DNA from 4 places in the Streptomyces sp. NPDC047072 genome. Region 3 is predicted to be linked to each of the others. Evidence: riboswitches for the same ligand, from Rfam matches in the RefSeq annotation. Region 3 holds a riboswitch; each other region holds the start of a gene.

Region 1 (4,759 bases), on a different contig from region 3:
CCTACGTCAGCGACTCGCACCCCCCTGCCACCGTCTACGACACCCTCCCGGGCCGCTGGGTCGGCGAGCCGTCCTGGCCCTCGCCGAACGTCCGGATCATCACGTACGGCCTTCAGGGCGCCCCTGTCCCGGTCCGCTCCCCGCAGCACACGGGCGTGGACGCCGGCCGCTTCTTCCCCTTCGGCAACGACGCCGACCTGCCGCCGGACCAGCGCGAGGAGGACGCCCGCTCGGTCTGCTTCGAGTTCGCGGTCGGCGAGGAGACCCGGGTGCTGGGGCGGCCGCGGGTACGGCTCAGGGTGCGTTGCGAGGTACCGCGCGCACAGGTCGTCGCCCGGCTGTGCGACGTGGCCCCGGACGGCTCCTCGACCCTGGTCACCCGGGGCGTGCTGAACCTCTCGGCGCGCCACGGACGCGACCGGGCGGTGCCCTGGGAGCCGGGGGCCACCGAGGAGGTCTCCTTCGAGCTGAACGGCATCGGGCACGCCTTCCCGCCCGGCCACCGCATCCGGCTCGCCGTGTCCTCCGCGTACTGGCCGTGGATCTGGCCGCAGCCGGGCTCGGAGGCGGGCTTCACGCTGGACCCGGCGGGAAGCTTCCTCGAACTGCCGGTACGCGCGCGTGAAGCGTCCTCGGAGGGCGCCGGCAAGGACGCCTCCAAGGAGACCCCCTTCGAAGAGATCTCCTTCGAGGAGCCGGAGCAGTCCGAACCCCTCGGCGTCAGTTACCCGGCCACCTTCGACGAGCCCCGCCCCGAGCGCCTGGTCGTCCGGGACGTCGCCAAGGGCGAGTGGCGTCTTGAGGTCGACCCCCGGTACGGCGGCACGCGCGTGTACCCCGACGGTCTGGAGTTCACCGAGGACGCGCTGGAGACGTACACGATCCAGGAGGCGGACCCGCTGACCGCGCGCACCCGCTCGGACTGGTCGATCCGGCTGCACCGCCCGGAACTCGGCTGGGACACGACCGTCCGCACCCGCTCGGAGATCGGCTGCGACGGGACGGACTTCCTCACCTCGAACGAGGTGATCTGCACCGAGGGCGGCGAGGTGGTCTTCCACCAGACCTGGGAGAAGCGGATCCCACGGACGGCCGGTTAACGATGAGTTGACGCCAGATGACCGTTTCACCCCACTTGCGATCGGGCGTGACTTGGCTCACTCCAACAGGCGGTCCGCGACGGATCCGACGCCGCCTCACCCCCCTTTGCCCGAGCCCGCGTTGAGGCTTGGCGGCCGCAAAGGATCAAGCGGCCCATAAGCCTCACACGCAGGTCAATAGGCGCAGTGTGTGAATCCGGCACTTGTTCCGGACATGTGCTCTCGCATACGTTCCCGGCCTGTCGGGCGGACGCCGAATCCTGCCGCCGCCCGTACACCCACCGAGAACCACGGCAGGAGCGGGGGACCCAGGTAAGTCGCCGGGCCGGGCGTCTTCGGACAAACCGGTACGGCTCGGGGTGAAGTCACGCCTTTCGTGGGCGTGGCCGGGCAGCTCCCGCCCGAACCCGACAGCTCACCTCGCAGGCGACGGAGAGGAACTTCGCCATGCCTGCTGCCGCTCAGCACCGTCACCGCCGCCAGGGCCGTCTCGCCCGCAAGCTCGCCGTCCTCGGCACCGGGGCCGCCGTACTCGCCCTCCCGGTCATCGGCGCGACCAGTGCCTCCGCCGCGACCGTGCCGGTCCAGACCGCCACCTCGCTCGGGTACGCCAACACCCTCGACGGCTGGATCCGCGCGTCCCTCGCGGTCATGGCCGAGAACGGCATCCCGGGGTCGTACAACGGCATCTACCGCAACATCATCCGGGAGTCCTCGGGCAACCCGTACGCGATCAACAACTGGGACTCCAACGCCGCCGCGGGCACCCCGTCCAAGGGCCTGCTCCAGGTGATCGACCCGACGTTCAACGCGTACCACGTCACGAACACGTCCTGGGACCCGTACGACCCGGTCGCGAACATCACCGCCGCCTGCAACTACGCGGCCCAGCGGTACGGCTCCATCGACAACGTGTGGGGCGCCTACTAGGCGAGCCTGAACAGTCTTTCGAGGACGACGGCGATGCCGTCGTCCTCGTTCGACAGGGTCACCTCGTCGGCCACGGCCTTGAGTTCGGGATGGGCGTTGGCCATCGCGACACCGTGGGCCGCCCAGTCGAACATGGGGATGTCGTTGGGCATGTCCCCGAACGCGATGGTCGTCTCCGGGCCCAGGCCCAGATGGTCGGCGGCCAGCGCGAGACCGGTCGCCTTGGTGATGCCGCATGGCTGGAGTTCGACGGTGCCGGGGCCGGACATGGTGACCGTGGCCAGCGAGCCCACCACCGAGCGCGCCGTCACCGCCAACTCGTCGTCAGACAGGTAGGGGTGACGGAGCAGCACCTTGCTGATCGGCTCGCACCACAGGTCGTCGCGGCGCCCGACCCGCACCGCGGGCAGCGTCGGATGGGGCATCAGATAGCCCGGCTCGATGAGCGTGAGCCCGTCGACGCCGTCCTGGTCGACAGCCGCGTACACCTGCCCGACCTCCGCCTCGATCTTGCCGAGCGCGGTCTCGGCCAGCTCCCGGTCCAGGGTCACCGACCACAGCAGACGGTCCGCGCCGGCGTCGTACACCTGCGCGCCCTGTCCGCACACCGCGAGCCCCGTGCTGCCGAGGTCGTCGAGGAGCGGCCGCACTCTGGGCGCGGGGCGTCCGGTCACGACGAGATGCTTCGCACCCGCCTCCGCCACCCGTTCGAGCACGGCCCGGGACCGGTCGGAGAGCGTGTCGTCGGCCCGCAGCAGCGTTCCGTCCAGGTCGGTGGCGATGAGTGAATATGCGGTGGAGGCGGCCATGATCAGAGAATACGGTCGGCAGGCCCGTGCGACTCGACGCGAACCGGACGGCTGCTGCTTTCACATACGTTGACGTGTGTTCCGGTTACGCGGAGCCCCGTACGACCAGTTCCGTCGGCAGGATCACCCCGGCCGTGTCCTCGCCCGCGATCTGCGCGAGCAGCATGCGGACCATCTCGGCGCTGATGCGTTCGAAGGGCTGGCGCATGGTGGTGAGGGCGGGCGCGATGGAGGTGGCCGCGTGCGAGTCGTCGAAGCCGCCGACAGCGATGTCATCCGGGACCGAACGCCCGCACTGCTGCAGGACGTTGACGACCCCGAGGGCCATCAGGTCGGAGGCGACGAAGACCGCGTCCATGTCGGGTGCCTGCGCGAGCAGCGTACGGGCCGCCTGTTCGCCGCCGCTGCGGCGGAAGTCGCCCTCCACCACGAGCGCCGGGTCGTAGGGCAGGCCCGCCTCGGCGAGCACGTCCCGGTAGCCGGCCAGCCGGTCGGGGCCGCCCGGCATGTCGAGCGGCCCGGTGACCATGCCGATGCGGCGGCGGCCGCCCGCGAGCAGATGGCGGACCATCTCCTGCGCGCCGTCGCGGTCGGCGGCGGCCACGTAGCTCACCTTGGAGCCGAGCCCTATCGGCTTGCCGCAGACCACCAACGGGATCCCGGCGTCGTGCAGTTCGGCGGCGACCGGGTCACCGCTGTGGTTGGAGAGCAGCAGCACCCCGTCGACGTGGCCCGAGGTGATGTACCGGGTCAGCCGGCGCCGGTCGTCGTCGCTGGCGGCCAGCATGAGCAGCAGCGGGATGTCGTGCTGGGCGAGGTGCTCCGTGCAACCGCGCAGCAGGATGTTGAAGTTGGGGTCCTCGAAGAACTTCTCCTGCGGTTCGGTGAGCAGGAAGGCCACCGAGTCGGACCGGCCGGTGCTCAGGCTGCGGGCGTGCCGGTTGACGACGTATCCCGTCTTCCTGATGGCGGCCTCCACCGACCGCCGGGCGGCCGGCGAGACGTAGTGGCCGCCGTTCAGGAACCGGGAGACGGTACCGCGCGACACGCCCGCCTCCCGGGCCACGTCATGGATGGTGGGAGGCCGGCGACGCCCGTTCGCACTGGTGGTCATGTTCCTCGTAACGCAGAAGTGACTAGGACTTGATGGAGCCGCTCAGCAGGTCCAGGGACCAGAAGCGCTGGATCACCAGGAAGAGGGCGATCAGCGGGAGGATCGCGAGCAGGCAGCCGGTGATGACCAGGGTGTAGAGGGCCGGCTGCGAGGCGCCCTGGGCGAGCAGCGTGTACAGGCCGAGGGTGATCGGGAACTTCTCGTCGTCCGCGAGCATTACGTAGGGCAGAAGGAAGTTGTTCCAGATCCCGACGAACTGGAAGAGGAACACCGTGATCAGGCCCGGCATCATCATCGGTACGGCGATCCGCGAGAAGATCCTCCACTCGCTCGCGCCGTCCATACGGGCCGCCTCCATGAGCTCGGCGGGCACCGACGCGGCCGCGTAGATCCGGACCAGATAGACGCCGTACGGCGACAGGATCGACGGCAGCAGCATCGACCAGTACGAGTCGGCGAGCCCCAGCTTCGCCAGCAGCAGGTACTGCGGTACGGCGAGCACGATGCTCGGCACCAGCACCCCCGCCAGGATCATCTTGAAGATGGCCTCGCGGCCCCGGAAGGCGAAGCGGCCGAGCGCGTAGCCGCCGGCGGCGGACACCGCGGCCGAGAGCAGGGCACCGAAACCGGCGTAGAAGGCCGAGTTGGCCATCCACCGCCAGTAGATGCCGTCCCGGTAGTCCGTCAGGTCGCCGAGGTTGGAGAAGAGGCCGGTGCCGGGGGCGAAGCTGAAGGTGGAGAAGAGCTCCGAGCGGTCCTTGGTCGCCGCGATGACGACCCAGGCGATGGGGACCATGCAGTACAGG
Region 2 (4,759 bases), on a different contig from region 3:
TCCGCTCCCCATCTACGCGATCTGCGACCTGCTCGGCGTCCCCGAGGAGGACCAGGACGACTTCCGGGACTGGGCGGGCATGATGATCCGCCACGGGGGCGGGCCGCGCGGCGGGGTCGCGCGGTCCGTGAAGAAGATGCGCGGGTATCTCGCCGAGCTGATCCACCGCAAGCGCGAGGCGCTGCCCGACGCGCCCGGCCCCGGCGAGGACCTGATCTCCGGGCTCATCCGCGCCTCCGACCACGGCGAGCACCTCACCGAGAACGAGGCCGCGGCGATGGCCTTCATCCTGCTGTTCGCCGGCTTCGAGACCACCGTCAACCTCATCGGCAACGGCACCTACGCCCTGCTCACCCACCCCGAGCAGCGCCAACGGCTTCAACAGTCCCTCGCCGACAGACAGAGTGGCCTCCTGGAGACCGGCGTAGAAGAACTCCTCCGCTACGACGGCCCCGTCGAGCTGGCGACCTGGCGGTTCGCGACCGAGCCGCTCAGCATCGGCGGGCAGGAGATCGCGGCCGGCGACCCCGTGCTGGTCGTGCTCGCCGCCGCGGACCGGGACCCGGAGAAGTTCGCCGACCCGGACGTGCTGGACCTCGGACGGCGTGACAATCAGCACCTCGGTTACGGCCACGGCATCCACTACTGCCTCGGCGCACCGCTGGCCCGGCTGGAGGGCCAGACCGCGCTCGGCACGCTCCTCACCCGGCTCCCGGATCTCCAACTCGCCGTGGATCCGGCGGAGTTGCGCTGGCGCGGGGGGCTCATCATGCGTGGACTGCGTACTTTGCCCGTGGAGTTCACACCGGTCCGGTAATCGACCGGAAGCTCTCCCTCCATGACGGCGCAGACAGGCCAAACATGACACGCTCTCAAGTCTGTGATCTTCACGTGATCTACGCGGCATTAACTTGTGACAAGTGATCGACTGCCGATACGTTCACGGACCAGCGTGGCGGGTCCACTCGTCCGCCGCGCGGGTCTCTGCAGTCTCGGGAAAGGTCCCCGCATGCTCTCCGGGAACGGTCGTCACCGTCGCCCCCGTCAAGCCCCGGCCCTGCTCGTCGCGGCCGGTGTGACGGGATCCGCCATCGCGATCCCGCTGCTCGGGGCGACCGGCGCGAGCGCGGCCACCGGTACCACCTGGGACCAGGTCGCCAACTGCGAGAGCGGCGGCTCCTGGAGCGAGAACGCGGGCAACGGCTACTACGGCGGCCTCCAGGTCTCCCAGGAGAACTGGGAGAAGTACGGCGGCCTCCAGTACGCTGAGACGGCCGACCTCGCCAGCCGCAACCAGCAGATCGCCGTGGCCGAGAAGATCCTCGCGGACCAGGGCATCGCCGCCTGGCCGACCTGCGGTCTGCTCGCCGGGCTCAGCAAGGACTCCGCGGCGGACGACGTCGACACGGGCGTGGGGAGCGGTACGCCCTCACCCTCGGCGTCCGAGTCGTCCAAGTCATCCGGGTCGTCCGGTTCCGCCGACTCCTCGGGCGCCGACGGTTCGTCCAATTCATCTGATTCGGGCGATTCTTCCGGATTGCTCGACTCGATCGACGGGTCCTCCGCGACGCCTTCGCCGTCCGCCAGTGCCGACAATTCAGCCGAGTCCGGCAAGTCGGGCTCCGAGGCGTCCGACGGCTCCGACAGCTCCGGCAAAGACGGCGCACAGGAATCCGACAGTTCGTCCCCGGTGATCCCGGAAAGTGACGCATCCGACAACTCCTGGCGGGAGGGCGGCTCTTCGGCCCTCGTCGACGTCGCCTCCCTCGGCTCCGGCAAGCACCGCGGCGACAGCGCCGTGGAGACCAAGGCGGCCGAGACGGACTCCACCGCCGGCCGGCATGCCGCGCGGACGTACACGGTCCAGGAGGGCGACTCCCTCGCCTCCATCGCCGACTCCCTTGGCCTCGACGGCGGATGGCGTGCGCTCTACGAGAAGAACAAGAGCGTCATCGGTGCCGACCCGAGCAACATCGAGGCTGGTCAGAAGCTCGACACAGGGGCGGAATAGGGCGTAAAAACCCCGAAAAACAGCGGGAGTTCACGTCATACTTCGCGCCGAATGTCCGCTTTGGCGAAAGTGTGGGATGAGTCTCAGAAGCCCTGATCGTCTTTGAAATTCCCCGGATCGCGTGTCTACCGTCGTCACCGCTCGGCAACCCGAGCCCCGACAGTCGCAACGCCGAATCCTGCCAGCGGCCGTACGGGAACAGTCGTCGCGTCAAGCGCCGTAGGCAGGAGCGGGGGACCCAAGGTAGGCGCCGGGCCCAGCGGAAACGCTGGACCGGCTTGGGGTGAAGCCGCGCAAGGAGCCGAAAGGCGCCGAGCGCGACCGGGCAACTCAACCGGCCCGAACCCGACAGCTCACCTCGCAGGCGTCGGTGAGGGGATCGATCCATGCTGTTTTCCGGCAAGGGCAAGCACCGTCGTCCGTCCAAGGCCACCCGCGCCGCCGCGCTCGCCGGCGTCACCGGTGTCGCCATCGCCGCCCCGCTGATGGCGGCCGGCAACGCCTCCGCCGCCACCGCCTCCGAGTGGGACGCCGTCGCCCAGTGCGAGTCGGGCGGCAACTGGTCCATCAACACCGGCAACGGCTACTACGGCGGCCTGCAGTTCTCGGCCTCCACCTGGGCCGCGTACGGCGGCACCGCCTACGCCTCGACCGCCAACCAGGCCTCCAAGGCCCAGCAGATCGAGATCGCCGAGAAGGTCCTCGCCTCCCAGGGCAAGGGCGCCTGGCCGACCTGCGGCGTGGGCCTGTCCGGCGCCACGTACAGCGGCAGCAGCAGCTCGTCGAGCAACAGCTCTTCGAACAGCTCCACCAGCACCCGTTCGAACGAGCAGAGCGCCTCCCGCTCCACCGAGCGTCCGGCGGCCAAGAAGACCGTCACCACCCCGACCGGCAAGAAGGTCAAGAAGGGCGACGGCGAGTACAAGGTCGTCAAGGGTGACACCCTCAGCTCGATCGCCGAGAAGCACAAGGTCAAGGGCGGCTACCAGAAGCTGTTCAAGCTGAACAAGGACATCATCGAGGACGCGAACCTCATCTACCCGGGTCAGCAGCTGCACCTGAAGTAATACTCAGGTGAACCACAGCGCCCTCACATCCGTGGTCCTCATACTGAAGGCCTCGTGAGGGTCACCCCCCGTCCCCACGGGCTCCCCGCTCCGGTGCGTGTTCCCCCGTACGCACCGGGGCGGGGCTTTTTTGTGCGCGCTTGGGCGACCGTCTTTGTTCAGTTCAGGAACAATTTGCTCTCGGTTTCGTCCACAGGTCGGTCCGCACAGTGGCCGATACCCGGGAGCCGGTTAGGCTCGTCTCGCAGAACACACCGCGGTCCCGGCGGACCGTGTCACATCCAAGAAGGAGATGCTCGTGCCGTCCATCGACGTCGTCGTAGCCCGGGAAATCCTCGACTCGCGAGGGAACCCCACCGTCGAGGTCGAGGTCGGCCTCGACGACGGCAGCACCGGCCGTGCCGCCGTCCCGTCCGGCGCCTCCACCGGTGCCTTCGAGGCCATCGAGCTGCGTGACGGTGACCCCAACCGCTACCAGGGCAAGGGCGTCGAGAAGGCCGTCCTCGCGGTCATCGAGCAGATCGGCCCGGAGCTCGTCGGCTACGACGCCACCGAGCAGCGCCTGATCGACCAGGCGATGTTCGACCTGGACGCCACCGACAACAAGGGCTCGCTCGGCGCCAACGCCATCCTCGGCGTCTCCCTCGCCGTCGCCCACGCCGCCTCCGAGGCCAGCGACCTCCCGCTCTTCCGCTACCTGGGCGGCCCTAACGCGCACCTGCTGCCCGTTCCGATGATGAACATCCTGAACGGCGGCTCGCACGCCGACTCCAACGTGGACATCCAGGAGTTCATGATCGCCCCGATCGGCGCGGAGTCCTTCTCCGAGGCGCTGCGCTGGGGCACCGAGGTCTACCACACCCTCAAGAAGGTCCTGAAGAGCAAGGGCCTGTCCACCGGCCTCGGCGACGAGGGCGGCTTCGCCCCGAACCTCGAGTCCAACCGTGCCGCCCTCGACCTCATCCTCGAAGCCATCAAGGAAGCCGGTTACATCCCCGGCGAGCAGGTCGCCCTGGCGCTCGACGTCGCCGCCTCCGAGTTCTACAAGGACGGCAAGTACCAGTTCGAGGGCAAGGACCGCTCCGCCGCCGAGATGACGGAGTACTACGAGGAGCTCGTCGCGGCCTACCCGCTCGTCTCCATCGAGGACCCGCTGTTCGAGGACGACTGGGCCGGCTGGAAGGTCCTCACCGACAAGCTGGGCGACAAGGTCCAGATCGTCGGCGACGACCTCTTCGTCACCAACCCCGAGCGCCTGGCCCGCGGCATCGACGACGGCGCCGCCAACGCCCTGCTCGTCAAAGTGAACCAGATCGGCTCGCTGACCGAGACCCTGGACGCCGTCGAGCTCGCCCAGCGCAGCGGCTTCAAGTGCATGATGTCCCACCGCTCCGGCGAGACCGAGGACGTCACCATCGCCGACCTCGCCGTCGCCACCAACTGCGGCCAGATCAAGACCGGCGCCCCGGCCCGCTCCGAGCGCGTCGCCAAGTACAACCAGCTGCTGCGCATCGAGGAGATCCTCGACGACGCGGCGGTGTACGCCGGCCGCAGCGCCTTCCCGCGCTTCAAGGGCTGAGCACCGTCAAGGGCTCACCCCGGCAGGGCTAAGGCTTAGCCAGTCGTACGTACGTCCCCGCACCGGTCCCGTACCGTGTGCGGGGACGTACGCGCGTGTGAA
Region 3 (4,759 bases):
ACCGTGGAGAAGCCGCTGTTCGGGCTGGTCGGTGGGCTGACCGTCGTCAACATCTTCATCGCGGTGCTGTGGACCTGAGCGCCCCGCGCGCCTCGGCGACCGCGCCCGCCGCGACGGCGAGCCAGGCGGCGACCGAGATCCACAGCAGCACCCGGCCCGGGGCGTCGAGGCCGTCCGCGTCCACGGCGGCGGCGACGGACAGGGTCGCCGCGGCGGCCATGCCCATCGGGAAGACCGTGGCCCAGCGGCGTACGTCGTAGCGGAGGCGGGGGCGGGCGCATTCGGCGGCCAGGAGTACGGCGTACCAGGCGAGGTCCAGCACGAGCAGGGTGACGGTGACCGCACGCAGGGCGCCGTGGGCGTCGTCGTTCCAGAGGTAGAGGCGGGCGGTGTCGGCGGCGAGCAGTTTCGCGCCGGCGAGGGCGGAGATGGCGAGCGCGCCGCCCGCGACCCAGTGGTCGCCCGCGCCCTCGGCGACCTGGCGCAGGTCGAAGCGGGCGAGGGCGGCGCCGTAGAGGACGAGGCCCAGCCAGAACAGCACGAGGGCGGTATGGGCGAGCCAGGCCGTGGATACGGCGGCGGCGAGGGTGGCGCCGAGCACGGCGAGGCCCTGGGTGGCCACGCAGCCGAGGAAGACGCCGCCCGGCATAGGGCGCTTCCAGTGGGTGACGACCGGCACGATCAGGATGGGCCACAGGAGCGCTGCGAGGGCGAGGAGGGCCTCGGCGAGGGTCGTCCAGCCGAGGGCGGCGAACCGGGTGCCGAGCACGGTGGTCGCCGCGACGGCCGTGAGGGCGCCCGGAGTCTCGGCCTCCGCGATCCAGCGGGCCCGCTCCCGCAGCAGCCGTACGGCGAAGTCCGCGGCGAGGCCCAGCCAGGCCGCGCAGGCGAGGACCAGGGCGATCCGGGAGAGCGTCTCGTGCCCGGTGAGATGCAGCCCGACGGACACGATGCCGGTCGCCATCACGGCGGCTCCGGCGGCGGGCGGGCGTTGGGTCCACCAGATGCGTAGGGCCATGCGGCGATGCTAAGAAGCACCGGGGGTGGTGAGGGTGGGGCACGCGCGCGGGTGCGTGGAATTACGCGCGCCTGCCCTACGACTCCCTACGCGGGCCGCACCACGCTGTGGATCGCGGACTCCCCGTCGTAGTAGATCGACTCCTCGCGGACGTACGCGCCCGGCTTCGGGGCGTGGATCATCATGCCGTTGCCTATGTAGAGGCCCACGTGGCTGATGTCGTCGTAGAAGAAGACCAGGTCACCGGGTTGGGCGTCGGCCAGGGAGACCGTCGTGCCGGCGTTCACCTGGTCGTAGGTGACGCGGGGGAGGGAGATGCCGGCGGCGTTCCAGGCGGCCTGGGTCAGGCCCGAGCAGTCGTAGGAGTCGGGGCCCGTCGCGCCCCAGACGTACGGCTTGCCGATCTGCGCGCGGGCGAAGGCGATCGCCTTCGCGGCCTTCGTGGCGTACGAGGAGTCCGTCGCCGTGGAGGAGGACGGCGACGCGCTCTCCTGCTGAGCCTGCGCCGCTTCCTGCTCCGCCAGCTCCGCGGCCTTGCGTGCCGCCTCTTCCTGCTTCTTCTTCTCGATCGCCGCGAGGCGCGCCTTCTCCTCGGCCGTCAGCTCCGTGAGCAGCGCGCGGGCGTCGGAGAGCTTCTTCTGGACGGTGGCCTTGGCGGTCTTGAGGTCGTCCTGCGAGTCGGTGAGCGTCTGGAGGCTCTCGGTGGCCTCCTGACGCTTCTTCATCGTCTCGGACTGCTCGGTGACGTAGTCGTCGACGGCGCTCTTCTGGCGCGTCGTCATACGGCTCATCAGCTGCGACTGGTCGAAGTAGTCCTGCGGGGTGTCGGCGAGCAGGAAGGTCGCCGTGTCGGGGGCGGAGGCCCCGGTGCGGTACTGGGCCGCGGCGAAGGCGCCGAGCCTCTCCCGTGCCTCGTTGAGCTTCTGGGTGCGCTTGGCGACCGCGTCCAGGAGGGAGTCGACCTGCTTGCGCTGGGTGGTCGTCTTCTCCTTGGCCGCGTTGTAGTTGTCGGTCGCCGACTCGGCCTGGCGGTAGAGGTCGTCGACCTTCTTCTCGACCTCTTCGAGGCTCGGCTTGTCGTCCGAGGGCGCGGCGTTGGCCGTCTGGGAGAGCAGGGCCACGGAGGTGAGGGCGGCCGTGGCGAGGGCGGGGGTCCGTATGCCGGCCACGCGCGGGCCCGCGGGGCGCGACTTGCGGTGCGACGCCAAGGGTGGCGACTCCTTCCATGGTCCGCCTGCCGAGTTAGCTGTCGGGCTCGGGCGGGAGGTTCGGAAGGGTTGCCCTACGGCCGCTCCCCGGGCGGGAGTCGGGCCGATTCGCCCCAGGTTCGGTGGGTCCCCGGCTCCGGGCGCACGGCGGCACTCCGGATTCGGCGGAGGCCGTGCGGCCCGGCGGGGTTCGCCGGTGGGGGTCGTACGGCCTGTCCGGCACGGTAGCCAACTCGTGTGGCCCCTGTGAAGGTTGATGTTCGAAATGCCCGATACATTTTCGTGACCTGTTTCATGGAACCGCCTCGGTTTCACGGGGTGGAGTCAGGTGGTCGCACGGGGTGAGAGGCGTGATGTCTCCGGGTCGGCGGCGGGCTGTCAGTGCGGAGCCCTAGACTCGGAGAGCGATGAGCAGCCTCTTTGACGACAGCTTCCTGGCGGACCTCCAGGCCCCTCGCGGGCACGCGGAGGAACCCCCGCCGCCGCCCGAGGACGAGCACGCTCCGGAGCAGGTTCCGGACGACCTGTTCGGCGGGAAGTTCGACCTGCCCCCGGACCGGGACGCGTACTACCGCGACGGCGCCCCGCGCCCCGTGGTGGACCCGGCCGCGCTGCTCGACGGGCTGAACGAGAACCAGCGCGCGGCCGTCGTGCACTCCGGCACCCCCCTGCTCATCGTGGCCGGCGCCGGCTCCGGAAAGACCCGGGTGCTCACCCACCGCATCGCCCACCTGCTGGGTGAGCGCCATGTCCACCCGGGACAGATCCTCGCGATCACCTTCACCAACAAGGCCGCCGGGGAGATGAAGGAGCGCGTCGAGCAGCTCGTCGGGCCGCGCGCCAACGCCATGTGGGTGATGACCTTCCACAGCGCGTGCGTGCGGATCCTGCGGCGCGAGTCCAAGAAGCTCGGCTTCACCTCGTCCTTCTCGATCTACGACGCCGCCGACTCCAAGCGGCTCATGGCGCTCGTCTGCCGTGACCTGGACCTCGACCCCAAGCGGTTCCCGCCCAAGTCCTTCAGCGCCAAGATCAGCAATTTGAAGAACGAGCTGATCGACGAGGAGGACTTCGCCGCCCAGGCCACCGACGGCTTCGAGAAGACCCTCGCCCAGGCGTACGCCATGTACCAGTCGCGGCTGCGCGAGGCCAACGCCCTCGACTTCGACGACCTGATCATGACGACGGTCAATCTGCTGAGGGCGTTCCCCGACGTCGCCGAGCACTACCGCCGCCGCTTCCGCCATGTGCTGGTCGACGAGTACCAGGACACCAACCACGCGCAGTACGCGCTGGTGCGCGAACTCGTCGGCACCGGTGCGCACGACGAGGACGTGCCGCCCGCCGAGCACGACCTGCCGCCCGCCGAACTCTGCGTCGTCGGTGACGCCGACCAGTCGATCTACGCCTTCCGCGGCGCGACCATCCGCAACATCCTCCAGTTCGAGGAGGACTACCCGGAGGCCACGACGATCCTCCTGGAGCAGAACTACCGCTCCACCCAGACGATCCTCACCGCCGCCAACGCCGTCATCGAGCGCAACGAGTCCCGCCGCCCCAAGAACCTGTGGACCAACGCGGGCGCGGGCGCGCGCATCACCGGCTACGTCGCCGACACCGAGCACGACGAGGCGCAGTTCGTCGCCGAGGAGATAGACCGTCTGACCGACGCGGGCGACGCGAAGGCCGGCGATGTGGCCGTCTTCTACCGGACCAACGCCCAGTCCCGTGTCTTCGAGGAGATCTTCATCCGCGTCGGCCTGCCCTACAAGGTCGTCGGCGGCGTGCGCTTCTACGAGCGCAAGGAGGTCCGGGACGTCCTGGCCTACCTGCGCGTCCTCGCCAACCCCGAGGACTCCGTGCCCCTGCGGCGGATCCTGAACGTCCCCAAGCGCGGTATCGGCGAGCGCGCCGAGGCGATGATCGACGCCCTCTCCCAGCGCGAGAGGATCAGCTTCCCGCAGGCGCTGCGGCGCGTCGACGAGGCGTACGGCATGGCCGCGCGGTCGACCAACGCGGTCAAGAAGTTCAACGCCCTGATGGAGGAGCTCCGTACGATCGTCGAGTCCGGCGCGGGCCCGGCGACCGTCCTGGAGGCCGTGCTCGAACGCACCGGCTATCTCGCCGAGTTGCAGAACTCCACCGACCCACAGGACGAGACCCGCATCGAGAACCTCCAGGAACTCGCCGCCGTGGCCCTGGAGTTCGAGGGCGAGTCGGAGGAGGGCGAGGCGGCCGGCTCGCTCTCCGACTTCCTGGAGCGGGTCGCGCTGGTCGCCGACTCCGACCAGATCCCCGACGAGGACGAGGACGGCTCCGGCGTCATCACGCTGATGACCCTGCACACCGCCAAGGGCCTGGAGTTCCCGGTCGTCTTCCTCACCGGCATGGAGGACGGCGTCTTCCCGCACATGCGCGCCCTCGGCCAGACCAAGGAGCTGGAGGAGGAGCGGCGGCTCGCGTACGTCGGCATCACGCGCGCGCGGGAGCGGCTGTATCTGACGCGCTCGTCCATGCGCAGCGCGTGGGGGCA
Region 4 (4,759 bases), on a different contig from region 3:
TCGGCCTGCTGCGCCTCGCCGGAGCGCCCTCCCTGGGCTGGCTCGACGTCAAGACCTCCGGGGACGTCGAGGTGCCGGTCATCGAGGCGGCCATCGACGAGGAGCTCGCCCGGTTCGCTGAGGAGGGCCCCACGGCCGAGGAAATGGAGCGCGCCCAGGCCCAGTTGGAGCGCGAGTGGCTGGACCGGCTCGGCACCGTCGCGGGCCGCGCCGACGAACTGTGCCGCTTCGCCGTCCTGTTCGGCGATCCCCAGCTCGCCCTGACCGCCGTACAGCGCGTCCTGGAGGTGACCGCCGAGGAGGTCCAGGCGGTCGCCAAGGCCAAGCTGCGTCCCGACAACCGCGCGGTGCTGGTCTACGAACCGACCGCCCCCGAAGCCACTGCCGACCAGGACGAGAACGAGGAGGCGGCCCAGTGACCGAGCTCGCCGCGATGGACTTCCACCCCCAGCCCCAGGCCGGCGAGGCCCGGCCCTGGGCCTTTCCGGCCCCCACGCGCGGAGCGCTCGGCAACGGCCTGACCGTCCTGCGCTGCCACCGCCCCGGCCAGCAGGTCGTCGCCGTCGAGGTCCTCCTGGACGCGCCCCTGGACGCCGAACCGGCCGGCCTGGACGGCGTCGCCACGATCATGGCGCGCGCCTTCTCCGAGGGCACCGACAAGCACTCCGCCGAGGAGTTCGCCGCCGAGCTGGAGCGCTGCGGCGCCACCCTCGACGCGCACGCCGACCACCCCGGCGTGCGGATCAGCCTCGAAGTCCCGGCCTCCCGCCTCGCCAAGGCGCTCGGTCTGCTCGCCGACGCCCTCAGGGCGCCCGCGTTCGCCGACAGCGAGGTCGAGCGCCTCGTCCGCAACCGCCTTGACGAGATCCCGCACGAGCTGGCCAGCCCCTCCCGCCGGGCCGCCAAGGAGCTCTCCAAGGAGCTGTTCCCGGCCGACTCTCGCGTCTCGCGCCCGCGCCAGGGCACCGAGGAGACGGTCGAGAACATCGACTCCGCCGCCGTACGCGCCTTCTACGAGAAGCACGTCCGGCCCGCCACCGCGACCGCCGTGGTCGTCGGCGACCTCACCGGCATCGACCTCGACGCGCTGCTCTCGGACACCCTCGGCTCCTGGACCGGCTCCACGGCCGAGCCGCGGCCCGTGCCGCCGGTGACCGCCGACGACACCGGCCGGGTCGTCATCGTGGACCGCCCCGGCGCCGTCCAGACCCAGCTCCTGATCGGCCGTATCGGCGCCGACCGGCACGCGCGCGTGTGGCCCGCGCAGGTGCTCGGCACCTACTGCCTCGGCGGCACCCTCACCTCCCGCCTGGACCGCGTCCTGCGCGAGGAGAAGGGCTACACCTACGGCGTACGGGCCTTCGGGCAAGTCCTCAGGTCCGCCCCGGACGGCTCGGGCGCGGCGATGCTCGCCATCAGCGGCTCCGTGGACACCCCGAACACCGGCCCGGCGCTCCAAGACCTGTGGACGGTGCTGCGCACGCTCGCCGAGGGCGGTCTCACCGACGCCGAGCGGGACGTCGCCGTACAGAACCTCGTCGGTGTGGCGCCGCTCAAGTACGAGACCGCGGCGGCCGTGGCGAGCACCCTGGCCGACCAGGTCGAGCAGCACCTGCCGGACGACTACCAGGCGACGCTGTACCAGCAGCTCGCCGCGACCGGCACCGTCGAGGCCACCGCGGCCGCCGTGAGCGCCTTCCCCGTGGACCGGCTGGTGACGGTCCTGGTCGGCGACGCGGCGCAGATCAAGGCGCCCGTCGAGGCCCTCGGCATCGGCGAGGTCAAGGTCGTCTCCGCGGAGTAGGCACACGCGCGTGCGGGGCCCTGGTGACCGGAGCGTCACCAGGGCCCTTTGATGTCCGAATTGAGGAGGAGGTTGCCTGTCTGCCCTGTGGGATGTGCAACAAAGACCTTGATCCGTTTGGGGATGGGAAGAGCCCCCGCTTAGCGTCTTCCGGGCTGTCCGTCAGGCACCGCGCCGCATCCGCGGCACCGGACAGTCATCGCCGAGTCCCCGTCTGGCGCGAGCCAGGGGAGCCGGGGACCCATCCGCAGTCCCTGGGGTGAATCGGACGCCCGCGTCCGTAGGAGACCTTCCTGCTCCGAACCCGTCAGCTAACCCGGTAGGCGAGAGGGAAGGAAAGGACCAGCCACCACATGGCGTTCACCTGCGCCACCGGGAAGCACCGACGTCCCGGCCGGATGAAGCGCACCGCCGCCCGCGCGGCGGGAGTCGCGGCCCTGGCCACCACCGGCGTCATCGGCACCATCGCCGCCCCCGCGTTCGCCGCCGAGAACTCCGTCGAGCAGACCGGCCTCACTCCGGTCATCAGCGTCGGCGACACCGTCGCCGCCCAGATCGACGCCCAGGCCACCGCCCAGCAGGAGGCCGCCGAGCACAAGGCGGCCGTGGCGGCCGCGAAGAAGAAGGCCGCCGAGCGCGCCAAGGAGGAGCGCGAGGCCAAGGAGCGCGCCGCCCGCGAGGCCGAGCGCAAGCGCCTCAACGCCTTCGTCGCCCCGATCTCCGGCTCGTACATCTCCACCGGCTACAAGACCGGCGGCTCCCTGTGGTCCTCCGGCAGCCACACCGGCGTCGACTTCCACGCGGCCAGCGGCACCTCCGTGCACGCGGTCGGCCGCGGCACCGTCGTGGAGGCCGGCTGGGGAGGGTCGTACGGGAACCAGATCGTGATCAGGATGGCCGACGGCACGTACACCCAGTACGGCCACCTGTCGTCCATCGGCGTCTCGGTCGGCCAGTCGGTCACCCCCGGGCAGCAGATCGGCCTCTCCGGCGCGACCGGCAACGTCACCGGGCCGCACCTGCACTTCGAGGCCCGCACCACCCCCGAGTACGGCTCGGACATCGACCCCGTCTCCTACCTGCGCTCGCACGGCGTGAACGTCTGACGACGTACGGCGAGATCCATCACGAGCCCCGGCCGCCCCGGCCGGGGTTTTCGTCGTTTTGGGACCCCCGCTGTCCAAAAAATATCCCTGGATTCCGGCCCGGCATCGGAAATTCCGGCTCATTGCAATAGAGTCACGGAACACACGTCAATCGGCGACGTTTCACGGGGATTAAGACGGAGGTCGGACATGCGTATTCCGGCGCACTCGGTATGCACGGCGATCCGGGACGACATCGTCGCGGGTGTCTACGAGCGCGGGAGCCGGCTCACCGAGGAACTGCTCGCCCGCCGCTACGGCGTCTCCCGCGTCCCCGTCCGGGAGGCCCTGCGCACCCTGGAGGCCGAGGGCTTCGTGGTGACGCGGCGGCACGCGGGCGCGTGCGTCGCCGAACCGACCGAGCAGGAGGGTGCCGACCTCCTGGAGATGCGCATGCTCCTGGAGCCGCTCGGCGCCGCACGGGCCGCCCAGCGTCGCACCGAGGCCCATCTGAAGGTGCTGCGCGGGCTGGTCCGGCTGGGCCAGGAGCGGGCCAGGAGGGGCAACAGCGAGGATCTGCGCTCCTTGGGCGGCTGGTTCCACGAGACGCTCGCCCAGGCCTCGGGCAGCCCCGCGCTGTCCTCCCTGCTGACCCAGCTGCGCCACAAGATCGCCTGGATGTACGTCGTGGACGCGCCCGCCAACCCGGTGGAGTCCTGGGCGGAGCACGGCGCGATCGTGGACGCGGTGGCACGCGGGGACGGCGAGCGCGCGCGGGCGATCACGGCGCTGCACACCGAGCGCTCGGGCGCCGCGCACCGGCCGCGGTTCCCCGGGGGCGGCGACCGCGCGGAGCGTGTGAGGACCTCGCAACATTCTGTAAACGTGACCGGTCTGCGGCATTAACACGGGCGCCGTATACAAAGAGGGGGAAATTCGCGGGGGATTATTTCTGCTGCCCGCGAGAGTGGTGCGCGAGGGAAATGCGAAGGGCCCGCCCGATAATTCGGACGAGCCCCTCGGTGCTTTTTTGCGTGTGCGTTGCTCAGACGGTCTCGGGCAGTTCCTCGAGTCCCTCGGAGACGAGCTTCGCGAGCCGGTCGAGGGCCACGTCCGCGCCCTCCGCGTCGGAGGCGAGGACGATCTCCTCGCCGCCCTGGGCGCCCAGGCCCAGGACCGCCAGCATGGAGGCCGCGTTGACGGGGTTGCCGTCGGCCTTGGCGATCGTCACCGGGATACCTGCGGCCGTGGCGGCCCGGACGAAGATGGAAGCGGGGCGGGCGTGGAGGCCCTCGGCCCAGCCGACGTTGACGCGGCGCTCAGCCATGTGATGCTGCCCTTCGGTGTTCAGGGTTGTCTAGACCAGTTTCCCACACATGAAGCCACTCCGGAGGGGCCCGAAGTCCCTTCCGGGGCAGGCGGTCGGACCGCGGCCTCGGCCCGACCTCCGTCCTTGCGCGCCCGCGCGCGTTCTCCACAGGCTGCCTCGCGCCGTTGTCGTACGCGAGCCGTACTCTGGGGCCCATGCAGAGCGCGTCGGACCGGCACGAGTACCCCGCCCACTGGGAGGCCGACGTGGTGCTGCGCGACGGCGGCACCGCACGCATCCGGCCCATCACCGTCGACGACGCCGATCGCCTCGTCAGCTTCTACGAGCAGGTCTCGGACGAGTCGAAGTACTACCGCTTCTTCGCGCCCTACCCTCGCCTGTCCGCCAAGGACGTCCACCGCTTCACGCACCACGACTTTGTGGACCGGGTGGGTCTCGCCGCCACGGTCGGCGGCGAGTTCATCGCCACCGTACGCTACGACCGGATCGGCGCCGACGGAATGCCCGCGTCGTCCCCGGCCGACGAGGCCGAGGTCGCCT

The links. Region 3 has a riboswitch for cyclic di-AMP ahead of ABZ896_RS47995 (NlpC/P60 family protein). Riboswitches for the same ligand answer to the same signal wherever they lie in the genome.
Positions count from the first base shown of each region.
Region 1: it holds a riboswitch for cyclic di-AMP, as region 3 does, so the genes downstream of both, ABZ896_RS11190 (transglycosylase SLT domain-containing protein) here and ABZ896_RS47995 (NlpC/P60 family protein) in region 3, are expected to answer to the same signal.
Region 2: it holds a riboswitch for cyclic di-AMP, as region 3 does, so the genes downstream of both, ABZ896_RS36260 (transglycosylase family protein) here and ABZ896_RS47995 (NlpC/P60 family protein) in region 3, are expected to answer to the same signal.
Region 4: it holds a riboswitch for cyclic di-AMP, as region 3 does, so the genes downstream of both, ABZ896_RS45335 (M23 family metallopeptidase) here and ABZ896_RS47995 (NlpC/P60 family protein) in region 3, are expected to answer to the same signal.

Region 1 covers NZ_JBEYVC010000018.1:93,246-98,004, reverse strand. The annotation lists gene ABZ896_RS11195 (CocE/NonD family hydrolase) at 1-1,100, shown strand, start outside; cyclic di-AMP (ydaO/yuaA leader) riboswitch at 1,370-1,542, shown strand; gene ABZ896_RS11190 (transglycosylase SLT domain-containing protein) at 1,548-2,030, shown strand; gene ABZ896_RS11185 (HAD family hydrolase) at 2,027-2,839, opposite strand; gene ABZ896_RS11180 (LacI family DNA-binding transcriptional regulator) at 2,925-3,953, opposite strand; gene ABZ896_RS11175 (carbohydrate ABC transporter permease) at 3,976-4,759, opposite strand, start outside.
Region 2 covers NZ_JBEYVC010000120.1:22,749-27,507, forward strand. The annotation lists gene ABZ896_RS36250 (cytochrome P450) at 1-817, shown strand, start outside; gene ABZ896_RS36255 (transglycosylase family protein) at 1,010-2,011, shown strand; cyclic di-AMP (ydaO/yuaA leader) riboswitch at 2,217-2,393, shown strand; gene ABZ896_RS36260 (transglycosylase family protein) at 2,398-3,078, shown strand; gene eno (phosphopyruvate hydratase) at 3,371-4,657, shown strand.
Region 3 covers NZ_JBEYVC010000228.1:4,099-8,857, reverse strand. The annotation lists gene ABZ896_RS48005 (hypothetical protein) at 1-78, shown strand, start outside; gene ABZ896_RS48000 (tellurite resistance/C4-dicarboxylate transporter family protein) at 56-1,018, opposite strand; gene ABZ896_RS47995 (NlpC/P60 family protein) at 1,105-2,226, opposite strand; cyclic di-AMP (ydaO/yuaA leader) riboswitch at 2,234-2,403, opposite strand; gene pcrA (DNA helicase PcrA) at 2,634-4,759, shown strand, end outside.
Region 4 covers NZ_JBEYVC010000197.1:7,271-12,029, forward strand. The annotation lists gene ABZ896_RS45325 (pitrilysin family protein) at 1-419, shown strand, start outside; gene ABZ896_RS45330 (pitrilysin family protein) at 416-1,804, shown strand; cyclic di-AMP (ydaO/yuaA leader) riboswitch at 1,995-2,145, shown strand; gene ABZ896_RS45335 (M23 family metallopeptidase) at 2,158-2,910, shown strand; gene ABZ896_RS45340 (GntR family transcriptional regulator) at 3,100-3,795, shown strand; gene ABZ896_RS45345 (HPr family phosphocarrier protein) at 3,935-4,216, opposite strand; gene ABZ896_RS45350 (GNAT family N-acetyltransferase) at 4,414-4,759, shown strand, end outside.